Regions from separate parts of the Kitasatospora sp. NPDC093806 genome, predicted to be linked through region 2. Evidence: riboswitches for the same ligand, from Rfam matches in the RefSeq annotation. Region 2 holds a riboswitch; each other region holds the start of a gene.

Region 1 (4,334 bases), on a different contig from region 2:
CAGTGAGCGCAGAGCACGATGGTGCACGTGCACCTGCACATCCCTGGCAATCCCGCGGGCTCCGCGTCGACCCCACGCGCGACTCCGTGCACCGGCCCGGCAGCGCCCCCGCGCCTCCGGGCCCTCGTGCGCGCGCGCCTGGTCGAGGGGGCGGCCGCGCGGCCGAGCGAGTCGGAGGTGACCGGCATGACCCCGGCGGGTCCAGCCGTGTCCGCCCCCTTATGGGAGGAGCTCTTCATGAGCACCGGAACGGCCTTGGCAGTCGACCCCCATGTGGTCACCTGTACGCTCGCTCCCCGTTATGAAGCCGTCAGAACCGCGCGCGACTTCGCCAGGACCGCCCTCCAGCGCTGGGGGCTGGGCGAGCTCTTCGACGACGTCGCGCTGGTGGCCTCGGAGCTGGTGACCAACGCCCTGCGGCACGCGATCGGCGCGTGCCCCGGTGCGGTGGGTGAGTACGACCTTCCCATGCAGGCGGCGGCCGAGGGCCGGCTGCCGATCCGAATAAGCCTGGTGCACCGCGCACCCCAGGTGGTCTGTGCCGTGAGCGATCCCAGCAGCACCGGGCCGGTCGCCCGGGAGGCGGACTTCGTGGCGGAGTCCGGCCGCGGGCTGCACCTGGTCGACTCGTTCAGCCGTTCCTGGGGCTGGCACCCGCTGGGCGGCGGCAAGGTCGTCTGGGCGCTGTTCGAGGCGGAACCGGTACCGCTGGAGCCGGAACAACGGCCCCTTCCGGTGGCCGAGTTCGGCGGACGGCACCGACGCTCGGCCTAGCGCCGCGGCGACCCCGGGCACCATCGCCCCACCGGCAGTACCCCTCCGGGAGCCCACACCCCGGATGGACGGCCACACACCGTCTCGACACCACGACACCCCGGCAACGGCAGTCGGTCACCCTCGGGCAGCGGGTACCGAAGGCCTCCCGGCGGTGACGCCCCCTCCGACCCGCGTGCGGCGGCTCGGCCCGGCGGCGGCGATCGGGAACCGGGTGGCCATCCCGCGGCAGAAGACAGTGGCAAAAGACAAAGGCCGTCGTGGTGTCAGCACCCACGACGGCCCCCCGATGGTGCGGCCCCCCGATGGTGAAGGCGGAAGCCGGCGGACGGTCAGACCGCCAGGTGGTCGAACTCCCCGTCCTTGGCCCCCAGCAGCAGCGCCGCTATCTCGGCCCGGGTGTAGATCAGCGCCGGACCGTCCGGGAAGCGCGAGTTGCGCATCGCCACCTCGCCCCCCGGGAGGGCGGCGAACTCGACGCAGTTGCCCTGAGAGTTGCTGTGCAGGCTCTTCTGCCAGACCACGCCCTCGAGGTCCGCAGCGGCCATCCCGTTGTACGCGTCGTATGTGTCGTGCATAGAAATCTCCCGAAGAGCTCCGGAGTGGGTCGTTCGCTCGGCGCCCCGACCCTCGGCCGAACGCCCGGGCCGGCCCCGTACCGGCCCGGCACAACGCCTCACTTGACGCGATGATAGCTCCTGTGCACGTGCATCAGCACGGGACATTGCAGGTGCACGGCGGTTTCGACACCGAACCGGAACTCTTCCCGAGCCGCCCGCCTGACGGCACGTAACCGGACATAGCCGACTGAATCGGCAAGCCGTCGCTAACCGCCCGTAGGCGGCCGCCCGCTGAATGTTGATCTTCCGAAGCCCGGAGTCGCACCGCCGTGACGCTCCGTCAGGCGGCCCGAGCCCTGTGAGACATCTCACGCGCCCCTCCTGCAACGCGGGACCCGTTCCGGCGCATCTGAGCGGATACCGGGAGAACTGCCGGACCGAGGCCGGATATGTCCGGTTTTCGGTGGTGCCGCCCCGCCCGGCGGGGCAGCCGACTGCGGGCCGGGCCTGCGGATGTCCTACGATCTCCGCCATGAGCACCGCAGCCATCCCGGGCGCGCCACTGCCCGTCCGCACTCCAGGCTCCCGTGCGCGGGGGCGCCACCGCCGTCCCGAGCGCCCCGAGATCCCGGCCGGTTCCCCGGCCCTGCTGCTCGCCGTCCCGGCGGCCGCCGGACCCGAGTCCCGCTCCGTCGTCGAGGAGCTGCTGTCCATCGTCCGCAGCGAGCAGAACGGCGTGCAGACCGTGGCCGGCTACCTCCCGGCCGACGCGGCCGACGGCGAGGCCGGCGAGGAGCGCACCGTCGCCGAACTGCTGGCCGAGGCGGCCGAGGCCGGCCTGCCGGCGCCGGTGGTGGTCCCGCTGGTTCCCGGCCCGCACGGGTTCCTGACCGACCTGCACGACCTGGCCTCCGCGTACGGCGCCACCGTCACCGACGTGCTCGGCCCGCACCCGCTGCTGGCCGAGGGCGTCCACGTCCGCCTCTCCGAGGCCGGACTGGCCCGCGCCGACCGCGCCCGGCTGTTCGCGATCGCGACCGCCGCCGACGGCGTGGTGCTCACCACCGCCGGCGGGCAGGCCGCGGCCGACGCCGCCGGGATCACCGGCATGCTGCTGGCCGCGCGACTGGCCGTGCCGGTCGTCGCCGCCGCGCTCGACGTGCCCGGCTCGGTCGTCGACGCCGTCGCCCACCTCAAGGAGATGGGCGCGCAGAACCCGGCGCTGGCGCCGCTGGTGATCGGCCCGGAGGCCGACTCCGAGCTGCTCGCCACGGCCGCCGAGGAGACCGGCTGCCCGTCGGCCGCGCCGCTGGGCGCCTACCAGGCGGTCGGCCAGCTGGTCGCCTCCACCTACCTGGCCGCCCTGCCGGCCTTCGACGGCGGGCTCGCGGCCGAGGAGGCCGACGCCGAGGAGGCCGCCAAGGGCAGCGGACGGCACGCCGCGCAGTAGCGGACACCCACGACAGCGGGGCCCGGGAACGCAGCACGCGTTCCCGGGCCCCGTTGTGCTCGGCGCCTGACGCCCCCTCCGCCCGGACTGCGGTGATTCGGTGAGGTTGGGGCGAGTTGTCCGATCTGTGGAGCTTTCACCGGAGATGCCCGCGGCCCGGCGTGCGGCCCGGCGAGCGCCGTCCGACGCCTCGTCGGCGCCCGTCGGCGCGCCTCCTTCCCCCGGACCCTCCCCCGGGCCGCCGCGCCGGAACCGGCCTCCTGAGGCACCGGCAGTTGTGTTGACCACGACGAGCGTTGCGCGAAAACGGTCATTTCTGATCATGAAGGACAGCCCCCGAGCCCCGCTTTCGCAAACCGTGACGAGCGTCACACATGTTTGCGGTTTGAACTCGGGTCTGCTTAACGTGCTCCCCGTTCGTGGCCACACGGACCCAGTTCACCCGCAACGCCGAGTCCTGCCGTCGGGTGCGCTGGCAGCGCAATGCACCACGGCAGGAGCGGGGGAACCACAGGTAGTCCGCCCAGGACCGGTCCACGGACCGGCCCCGGGCTAGGGGTGAAGCCGCGTCCACAGCGCGGCCGGGCAACTCCAGCCCGAATCCGACAGCTCACCTCGCAGGCGTGGGAGAGGACCGCGTCTTCATGCTGCCCACCAACGGCACCCGTCTGTCCGGCCGTACCCGTCGCGCGATCGCCGCCCTCGGCGTCGCGGGCATCGGCCTCACCATCCCCTGCCTGACCGCCGGCACCGCCTCCGCCGCCTCCGTCGCGACCTGGGACAAGGTCGCCCAGTGCGAGAGCGGCGGCAACTGGAGCATCAACACCGGCAACGGCTTCTACGGCGGCCTCCAGTTCACCAACTCCACCTGGTCCGGCTTCGGCGGCACCGCGTACGCCGCGCGCGCCGACCTCGCCACCAAGGACCAGCAGATCTCGGTCGCCGAGAAGGTCCTCGCCTCGCAGGGCCCCGGCGCCTGGCCGGTCTGCTCGGTCCAGGCCGGCCTGACCAAGGGCGGCACCCCCGCCGCCGTGGACACCTCCGCCGCCGCCAAGCCGGCCGCGCAGACCCCGGCCCCGGCCGCCAAGCCCGCCGAGAAGCCCGCCGCCCAGCAGCCGGCCGCCAAGCCCGCCGCGAAGCCGCAGACCCAGGCCCCCGCCGCCGACTCCGCCGCCACCTCCGCCGACGCCCAGGGCAAGGGCGGCCAGGACTGGCAGCAGTGGCGTCAGCAGGCCGGCCAGCACGCCTCGGACGACTACACCGTGGTCGCCGGCGACTGGCTCTCCACCATCGCCGACAAGAACGGGGTCCAGGGCGGCTGGGAGCGGCTGTACGAGCTCAACCGCGCCACCCTGACCGAGGGCCCGCACGCCATCTACCCGGGCCAGCACCTGACCCTGGGCGACCGCGCCAAGGCCCAGGACGCGTCCGGCAAGGGCTTCGACTGGTTCAACCGCGCCAAGGGCGCCCAGGACGGCACCGCGGCCGCCAAGCCCGCCGCGCAGACCACCGCCCCGGCCGCCAAGCCCGCCGCCCAGGCCGAGACCCCG
Region 2 (4,334 bases):
GTGCCGCCGCCCCATGGGCGGGCCGCCGGGCCGCCCGTACGGTGTGCGCACTCCGGCCCACCGGGACGTGGGCCGCCCCCCACCGGAGCCGCCCCCGTGAAGACCGCCGTCCGACGCGGCAGAGCCGCCGCCGTCCTCCTCAGCCTCGTGCTCAGCACCCTCCTCCTGGCCACCCCCGCACCCGCCACCCCCGCACCCGCCACCCCCGCACCCGCCACCACCACGACCGCCGTCACCATGGCGGCCGCCGCGCCGACCCTGGAGGCGACGTACCCCGCCCCAGGGAACGGCTGGGCCAAGGTCGAGCGCTACCTCGACCCCACCCCCGGCATCCCCGCCGAGCAGTACCCGCCGGGCGGCCGCGGCGACCAGGACGGCGCCCGCCTGACCTACTTCGGCGGGGTCCGCCAGCCGTTCTCGGGCCGGTTCCTGCTCTACTCGGCGGCCGGCTGGGACACCGGCCCCCGCCCGACCCCCGTCCTGCTCGTCCACGGCGCCAACGACAACGCCGACCGCGCCTGGGCCGCCCCCGGCGAGTCCGGCAACTGCGGCGCCGCCGCCTGCCCCGCCACCGGGCTGGCCCAGTACCTGGCGGCGAGCGGCCACCGGGTGTTCGCGGTCGGCTTCGCCCACAAGCAGGGCGACAACCTGGTCCAGGCGCAGGCCGTCGGCGACGCGGTCGCGCTGATCCGGGCCCGGCTCGGGGTCCCGCAGGTGGACGTGGTCGCCTGGAGCAAGGGCGAGGTCGCGGCCCGCGCGTACGTGTCCTCGGTGCGCCCGTCCTGGGGACGGGCGTACGCGGGCGACGTCCGCCGGCTGGTCACCCTGGGCGGGCCCAACGGCGGGCTGGACTACGTGTACGCGCACGGCTGGGCCTTCTCGCTGGCCACCTGGCCGGCCTGCGGCGGCACGGCGAACGCGCCGTCCCCGCACCTGTACATGACCTGCTACGGGACGTACACCGCCCAGCCCTGCCTCGGGGTGCTGCCGACCGGCGGGTACGACTGCTACCCGGGGCAGCGGCAGCTGCTGGCCCGCTGGGACGGCCGGTACGGGGTGGACTCCACCGCGCAGGACTGGTGGACGACCTACTTCGGCGGCCAGGGCTTCTACACCTCGGGCCAGGGGATCCAGGCCGCGATCGACGCGGGGTCGCTGATCGGGCCGCTGCAGCGGGCCGGGGTCCCGGCGGCCGTCCGGACCTACCTGCTGGCCGGCGGTTCGGCGGACCTCCCCGGGGTGCTCAACGAGAACCGGGGGCCGAGCGACGGCATCGTGTTCACGGCGAGCGCGCTGGACACCACGGGGATCGGCACCGTCGGCGGCACCCGGCTGCTGGCCGGCCTCAACCACCTGGAGCTGGCCTGGGCACCCGAGGCACAGGCCCAGGTCGCGGCCTGGCTGGACGCCCCGGCCTGAACCCTCCCCGTCCCCAACTGATCAACTCCACCGCACCGTTGATCATCCTCGAATCAGGGTGTGAGCTGCGCGACAACCGGCCGGACGGAGTTGTCCGTGCCCGTACCGACTGCCTAGCCTGCAGGGGCTCCCGCCACAGCGGAGCCCCGCCGCCGGGACGCCGAGTCCCGTCCACCCGCCGGCCGGTCATCGAGCACCACAGCGGACGGGAGCGGGGGACCCAGGTCAGTGCCCGGCCCGTGCGCTCCCGCGCGCGGGCCGCGGCTAGGGGTGAAGCCGCTCCACGGGCGGCCGGGCAACCTCAGCCCGAACCCGACAGCTCACCTCGCAGGCGTCGCAGAGGACACTGCCATGCAGAAGCCCGACCGGCGCCCCGCGCCCCGCCACGCCCGCCCCGCCCGCCGGGGCCGCACCGTCGCCCTCGCCGCCACCGGGGCGCTCGCCGTCACCGGCGCCGGCCTCCTCGGCGGCGTCCCGGCCCTGACCGGCGCCCAGGCCGCCACCCTGCCGACCGTCACCCAGGACAAGCTCACCCCGGCCACCATGGTCGCGGGCAAGGCCACCACGGCCGCGCTGACCGTCCACTCGGACTCCTGCTTCACCGCGAAGACCGTCGGCGTCGGCGTCCGCGACGCGGCCGGCCGCAACCTCGACTTCCCCGGCAGCGCGGCCAACCAGCAGATCTGCCCGAGCGGCCTGTCGATCACCACCGGCTCGCGCACCCTGGCGGCCGGCACCTACACCCAGTTCGGCTTCTGGCAGGACCTCGGCGGCGCCTGGCACAACCTGCCGTCCCGGCAGCTCGTGGTCTCCGCCGCGACCACCACGCCTACCCCGACCCCCACCCCCACGCCGACCCCCACGCCGTCGCCCACCACCGGCATCCCGGTCGCCGGCAAGCAGCTCGCCTGGTCCGACGACTTCGACACCCTCGCCCTGGGCTCCCGCTGGACCGCCGACCGGAGCAGCTCCTACCACTACGGCGACCACAACCCGAACGACAACAAGCTCGACTGGCTGAACAAGAACAACGTCAGCGTCTCCGGCGGCGTCGCCACCTTCACCGCCAAGCCGAGCAGCCACACGCTGGAGAACGGCAAGCAGGCCTGGGACACCGGCCTGCTCACCACCGAGTACTCCAGCGAGGCCTTCAAGGTGAAGGTCGGCGACTACATCGAGACCCGGGTCAAGCTCCCGGCCGGCACCGGCGCCTGGCCGGCGCTCTGGACCTGGAACGGCACCAGCGGCACCCACGGGGAGATCGACTCCTTCGAGTACCACAGCGACAACCCGAACCTGCTGGAGCTGACCAACCACATCAACCCGGGCCACCTCTATTACACCGACGCCAAGGCGATCGCCAAGGACGGCTGGGTCACCATCGGCACCTACTACGGCGCCGGCTCGGTCGACTTCTACGTCAACGGCAAGAAGGTGTTCTCGGACGGCAAGGGCGTCGGCGCCGGCTGGACCGCGTACCCGATCCTCAACCTGTCCCTGAGCGCGGGGAACTACCACCCCGCGCCCTCGGGCACCGCGCCGATCACCTTCGCCGCCGACTACGTCCGCGTCTACCGCTAGGAAGCGGCCGTCGTGGAGAGCGTCCGCCCCGTCAGGAGTCGACGTTCTCCACGACCGAGATCGTGAACGGCTGCAGGTTGTTCGTGTCGTTGCGGTCGTCGTTGCTGCGCACCGAGACCCAGCCGCCCGTCAGCTCGCCGAGCTCGACGGTGGGGGCGAGCCGCATCGGGACCAGCGCCGTCGCGCTCTCGTACGCCGGCAGCCCGGCCGGGAAGGTGCAGCGCACCCGGTGGCCGTTCTGGAGCACCTGGCACTCTTCGGGGAAGTACGGCTCCTCCGGCGTGACGCCCTCCGGCAGGGTGACCACCACCCGGAACGACGAGGCCGTCCGGTCCGGGCCGACGTTGGCGACGAAGGCGTGGAGCGTGGTGACCCCGCCCGGGGCGACCGCGTCGGGGTCGATCCGGACGACCTCCAGGTCCGAGTTGGACGGCCGGGCCGCCACGGCCTCCGCCGCCCCCGGGTCGGACACCGGGCCCGCCCCCGGAGCGGTCACCGGGTCCGCCGTCCCGCCGGTCACCGGGGCCGTCACCGGTTCGGCCCCCGGTCGCGGCTCCGGGACCGGACAGTCCGCCCAAGCCGTCCCGGCGACGAGCGCCGTCAGCGCGCACCCCGCCGCCAGTGACCTGCCGAAGTAACCCCGAACCGACCCGCTGCTCTGCGACATCGCCGCTCACCCTGCCCTTAGCGTCCGGCGCCCCGCGCCGTCGCGGGCCGCGTCCGGACCAGCGTGACCGACCGCCGCGCCCCGGCCCGGCCAACCCGCCCCCGAGTGGCTCGAACGGGCGAAGCCCCCGGCGTGGCGGGTTCAGGGCGCGTCGTCAGGGCGCGTCAGGGCGCTTCACGGCGCCAGGACCTGGCCGAGCCGGGCCGCGATCCCGGTCATCACCGGCACCAGGGACGCCGCGCCGTCCGGCTCCTCCAGCGCCCGGATCCGGGCCTCCGGGCCGGAGACCGAGAGCGCCGTCGGGGTCGGCGCGCCCGGGACGGCCAGCGCGATGCAGCGCACCCCGATCTCCTGCTCCTGGTCGTCGACCACGTAGCCGCGCTCGCGCGCCTCGGCCAGCTGGCGCAGCAGCTCCTGCGGGTCGGTCACGGTGTGCGGGGTGTGCTCGGGGAGCGGGCCGGGGCCCAGGACGGCACGCGCCTCCGCCTCGGGCAGCTGCGCCAGCAGCGCCTTGCCGACCCCGGTGCAGTGCGGCTGCACCCGGCGGCCGACCTCGGTGAACATCCGCATCGAGCGCCGCGACTGCACCTGCCCGACGTACACCACCTCGCCGCCCTCCAGCACGGCCAGGTTGGCGGTCTCGCCGGTGGCCTCCATCAGCTCCGCC
Region 3 (4,334 bases), on a different contig from region 2:
CCGGCTTCGCGAAGTCGGGGTCCTTCTCGCCCATCACGACCAGCGCCGGGCAGCGCACGGCGGCGGTCCAGCCGGCCGGCGAGGAGTCCCCGCGGACGTAGCCGCGGGTGGCGGTCTTCCGGCCCGGGGTGCGCAGCGCGGCGACCAGCCCGGCCACGTACTCCTCGTGGTCGGCCGGCTTGGTGGTCGGGTAGGCGGCCTTCCGCTGGTAGAGGCCCCAGAAGGCGGGGGAGTGCACCAGCAGCCGGCCCATCGCGCCGACCACCACGCGCTGCAGCGCGGTCGGCGGCACGTTCTCGACGAAGGCGTCCAGCAGGACGATCCCGGCGACCCGCGCGGGGGCGTCCCCGGCGGCCTTGACCACGCTGGCGCCGGTGTACGAGTTGCCGGCCAGCACGGCCCGCTCGATGCCCAGGTGGTCGAGCAGGGCGAGGACGTCGCGGGCGATCGCGGCGGGCGTGTAGTCGTCCCAGACGATCGAGGACTCGCCGAAGCCGCGCAGGTCCATGGTGATCACCCGGCGGCCGGCGGCGGTGAGCAGCGGGCGCAGGTGCCGGTACGCGGCCCGGCTGTCGAGCATCCCGGGGAGCAGGACGACCGGGGCGCCGGCGCCGTGCTCGGTGTCGTCGAAGGCGATCCGGCCGCCGGGGAGGTCGAGGTAGCGGGTGACGGGGGCGGTGGTGCCGTTCATGGGGGCCTCCTCGGTCCGGACGTCGGCGACGTGCCGATAGCCATAAAGCTAAGGCTAATAGCCTTAGCCGTCAAGCTATCGCCTATGCCGATTCGGATCGGCCCGGGGTCGCTCCCGTCCTCAGACCCCCTCCACCTTGAACGGGTCGTGCTCGCTCAGCAGCTTGTCCAGCCGGGCCTGGTCGACCCTGGTCACCAGGTCGGTGGACTCCTGTCGGTCCCGGACCACCTTGGCCAGCGTGAACGTGGAGGTGACGGTGTACAGCAGGCCGATCCCCAGGAAGGCCCGGGTCCAGGGCTCCACCGGGAGGAAGGCGATCCCGATCGCGAGGGTGGAGGCGGCGAGGGCGAAGGACAGGACGGCCTGGACGTAGTACGCGGCCGTGGTGCGTGACTGCATCGGTGCGCTCATGGCGCCAGGATGGGCCGCGCGCTCCCGGCCTCGCATGAGTAGGAGTACTCAGTTGGGGGGCCGTTCGTTGACGTCCTCTCACGTTCGGTAGTGTCAGTTGTCATCAAACCTCACAAATCGCCCATCGAGTGCCGTACTGCCCGATCCTCATCCGTCGTCAACGACGAACGGCTTGGAATCGGGGGCCACTCGGATTAACGTTTGATAACGCAGCGCGGTCCGCAACGCCGTACCCAGACGGCACCGTGCGCCGTCGCCTAATCCCGCCGGCCGGCCTCCGGGCAGGCCAGGGAGCCGGGGAACCACGTTCCTTGGGGTGAATCGGCCGGGCCCAGGCCCAGCCGTAGGAGACCTTCCTGCTCCGAACCCGTCAGCTAACCCGGTAGGCGCGAAGGAAGGAAAGGAGCGCGCCTCCGTGGCGTCGACGCACACCCCGGCACACCCGTCCGGCTCCTCTGCCGGCACCCAGCTGCTCGACCACCCCGGTCCGTCCGCCGGGCCCGGCCCTTTCGGCGGCCCCGGGCCCTTCGCCGGCCCCGGCCCGTTCACCGGCCCCGCCGACGAGAGCGCCCCGCCGGCCGCCGACGCCAACCGGCACCGGATGCCCCGTCAGACCCGCGGCACCGCTCCGCTGCTCGGCGTCACCGCCGTCGCCGCCACCCTGGGCGCCACCGGCTTCGCCTCCGCCACCCCGGCCGCCGCGCCCGCCGTCGAGGCGCCCGACGAGACCCCGGTCGCGCTCGCCGCCGACCCCGGCCTCGCCCTCGCCGCCCGGATCCAGCAGCAGGCCGACAGCCAGCGCACCGCCGCCGAGGAGGACGCCCGCGTCCAGGCCGCCCAGGAGGCCGAGGCCAAGCGCGCCGTCCAGCTCGCCCAGCAGGAGCAGGCCAAGCGCGCCGCCGAGGCCGCCGAGAAGGCCAAGCTCGCCGCGATCACCCTGCCGGTGAAGGACTACAACCTCTCCGCGCACTACGGCCAGAGCGCCCGCTACTGGGCCCACCTGCACACCGGCCTGGACTTCGCCGCCGACACCGGCACCGCCGTCTACGCGGTCGGCCAGGGCACCATCACCTCGGCCGGCTGGGCCGGCGCCTACGGCTACCGGATCGTCGAGACGCTGCCCGACGGCACCGAGATCTGGTACTGCCACCTCTCCTCGATCATCAAGGGCTCCGGCAAGGTCGTCCCCGGCCAGCAGATCGGCAAGGTCGGCGCCACCGGCAACGTCACCGGCCCGCACCTGCACGTCGAGGTCCGGCCCGGCGGCGGCGCGCCCGTCGACCCGGAGACCTGGTTCGAGCAGCGCGGCGTCACCCCCTGACCCCGCCCCCCCGGCACCGCGCGGGGCCCCGGCCGTCGATCCGGCCGGGGCCCCGCGTCGTTCCCGGACTACTCCGCGCGCGGGCGGTCCTCGTCGTCCGCGTCCGCCGCGTCCTCCGTGTCCGCCGCCCAGGCCTCGTCCTCCGCGTCCGGCTGCCAGTCCTCGTCCGCCGCGTCCGGCTCCCAGGTCTCGTCCGCGGCGGGCTCCAGACCCGCCAGGTAGGCGTCGATCTCCGCCTGCCCCGGCTCCGGCGCCAGCTCCGGGAACTCCTCCACCAGCAGCCGCGGCAGCCCCGGCACCGTCCACTCGCCCGACAGGTCCAGCGCCGCCTCGACCGCCGCCTCCTCGAACGCCCCGAAGTCCCCGGCCAGCTCCTCCGGCATCGGCCGGCCCAGCGCCGTCAGCTCGGCCAGGTTCCGGTAGCTGCGCTGCATCAGCCCGTGCTCCAGCAGCCGGCGCGCCCCGTCCGTGGCCATGCCCACCGCCAGCGTCCGCGCCGCGCCGTCCCAGCCCCCGTCGTCCACCGGGTCCAGCACGCCGTCCGCCTCCAGCGCCGCGAACGCCGCCAGCCGCTCCTCCTCCGCCAGCCCCCGGAACCCCTCCAGCCAGGACCGCACCGCCGCCCCGTCCGCGGTGTCCACCCCGTCCGCGCGCAGCAGCAGCGCGTACAGCCGGGGCCAGGTCACCAGGTCGGCCCGGCGCAGCAGCCCGGCCGCCAGCTCGCCCTGCCACTCGGCCTCCGCGTGCAGCCGCTCCTGCCGCTTGGCGTTCAGCCGCTTCGCCGCGCGCTGGTGGTCGATCAGCAGCCGCACCGCCGCGCCGTACGCCAGCGGGTCCAGCTCCGGCGCGGGCTGGACGTACAGGTGCAGCCGCTCGTACAGCAGGTGCTCCACCGCGGCCGAGGTCAGCTCGGGCCAGCCGTCGTGCATCCTGCCCTCGCCCAGCTCCAGCAGCGCCAGCACCGTCCGCACCGGCTCCTCGGCGAGCGGCGCGCGGCCCTCCGCCTCCGCCCAGGCGAGCAGATCGGCGGCCTTGGTGCGCGGGGCGAGCCGCAGGTCTTCGTCTTCCATAACCACGAACCGTAACCGCTGGTCGCGGGTAGGGTCGGGAGCCATGGTGCCTGTCCGACTCATCGGCCCCCGGCTGGCCATCCGCGAGTTCCACCACACCCCCGAGGACGTGGACGCCCTGCACGCGGTGTTCGGCGACCCGGAGGCCTGCCGCCACCTCCCGTTCGAGCCGCGCGACCGGGAGACCTGCGCCGACCAGGTCGAACAGTTCCTGGAGGAGGCGGAGAAGGACGACCGCGAGGTCTACCGGCTCGCCGTCACCCGCCTCGCCGACGCCGACGACCCGGCCCGCGCCGTCCCGATCGGCAACGTCGCGCTCGGCCTCGCCAGCCACCGCTCCGCCTCGCTCGGGTACGCGCTGCGCCGCGACGCCTGGGGGCTCGGGTACGCGGGCGAACTGGTCGGGCTGCTCCGCGACTTCGCGTTCGGCCCGCTCGGGCTGCACCGGCTGGAGGCCCGGGTGGCGGTCGACAACGCGGCCTCGGTCCGGGTGCTGACCAGGGCCGGCTTCCGGCTGGAGGGCCGGGTCCGGCACGACTTCCGGCGCTCCGACGGCTGGCACGACGCCTACCAGTACGCGCTGCTCTCCGACGACCCGCTCTCCGACGACCCGGAGGGGGAGTCGCCGGGGGACCCGCCGGGGGAGGGGGGATAACCCCACCTCCGGTTCGCCGGGGAGCCGGATGTCCGCCCGGACCGCGTTTTGACAGGCTTCAGGGGTCGGCAGGAACCGCCCGACGAGCCCCGATCCGCGACCGACCCGAGGGACCGAGACCCGGCCATGAGCACCCACACCAGCATGCAGCGCAGCGAGTACGACGCGTACGACACCCACGACGGC

Evidence for each region. A riboswitch is a leader RNA that binds a small molecule or an ion and turns the genes downstream of it on or off. The one in region 2 is predicted to bind cyclic di-AMP.
Region 1: another riboswitch for cyclic di-AMP. It lies ahead of AB0N76_RS36095 (transglycosylase family protein); the one in region 2 lies ahead of AB0N76_RS21710 (glycoside hydrolase family 16 protein).
Region 3: another riboswitch for cyclic di-AMP. It lies ahead of AB0N76_RS32515 (M23 family metallopeptidase); the one in region 2 lies ahead of AB0N76_RS21710 (glycoside hydrolase family 16 protein).

What each region holds. Positions count from the first base shown of each region.
Region 1 covers NZ_JBFBDO010000141.1:5-4,338, reverse strand. The annotation lists gene AB0N76_RS36110 (ATP-binding protein) at 238-774, shown strand; gene AB0N76_RS36105 (DUF397 domain-containing protein) at 1,107-1,352, opposite strand; gene AB0N76_RS36100 (hypothetical protein) at 1,867-2,784, shown strand; cyclic di-AMP (ydaO/yuaA leader) riboswitch at 3,223-3,421, shown strand; partial or broken gene AB0N76_RS36095 (transglycosylase family protein) at 3,408-4,334, shown strand, end outside.
Region 2 covers NZ_JBFBDO010000046.1:11,283-15,616, forward strand. The annotation lists gene AB0N76_RS21705 (lipase) at 97-1,419, shown strand; cyclic di-AMP (ydaO/yuaA leader) riboswitch at 1,604-1,768, shown strand; gene AB0N76_RS21710 (glycoside hydrolase family 16 protein) at 1,771-3,000, shown strand; gene AB0N76_RS21715 (hypothetical protein) at 3,032-3,532, opposite strand; gene AB0N76_RS21720 (IclR family transcriptional regulator) at 3,842-4,334, opposite strand, start outside.
Region 3 covers NZ_JBFBDO010000106.1:5,079-9,412, forward strand. The annotation lists gene AB0N76_RS32505 (alpha/beta hydrolase) at 1-691, opposite strand, end outside; gene AB0N76_RS32510 (YiaA/YiaB family inner membrane protein) at 812-1,102, opposite strand; cyclic di-AMP (ydaO/yuaA leader) riboswitch at 1,347-1,505, shown strand; gene AB0N76_RS32515 (M23 family metallopeptidase) at 1,518-2,423, shown strand; gene AB0N76_RS32520 (hypothetical protein) at 2,492-3,493, opposite strand; gene AB0N76_RS32525 (GNAT family protein) at 3,537-4,148, shown strand; gene AB0N76_RS32530 (sensor domain-containing protein) at 4,275-4,334, shown strand, end outside.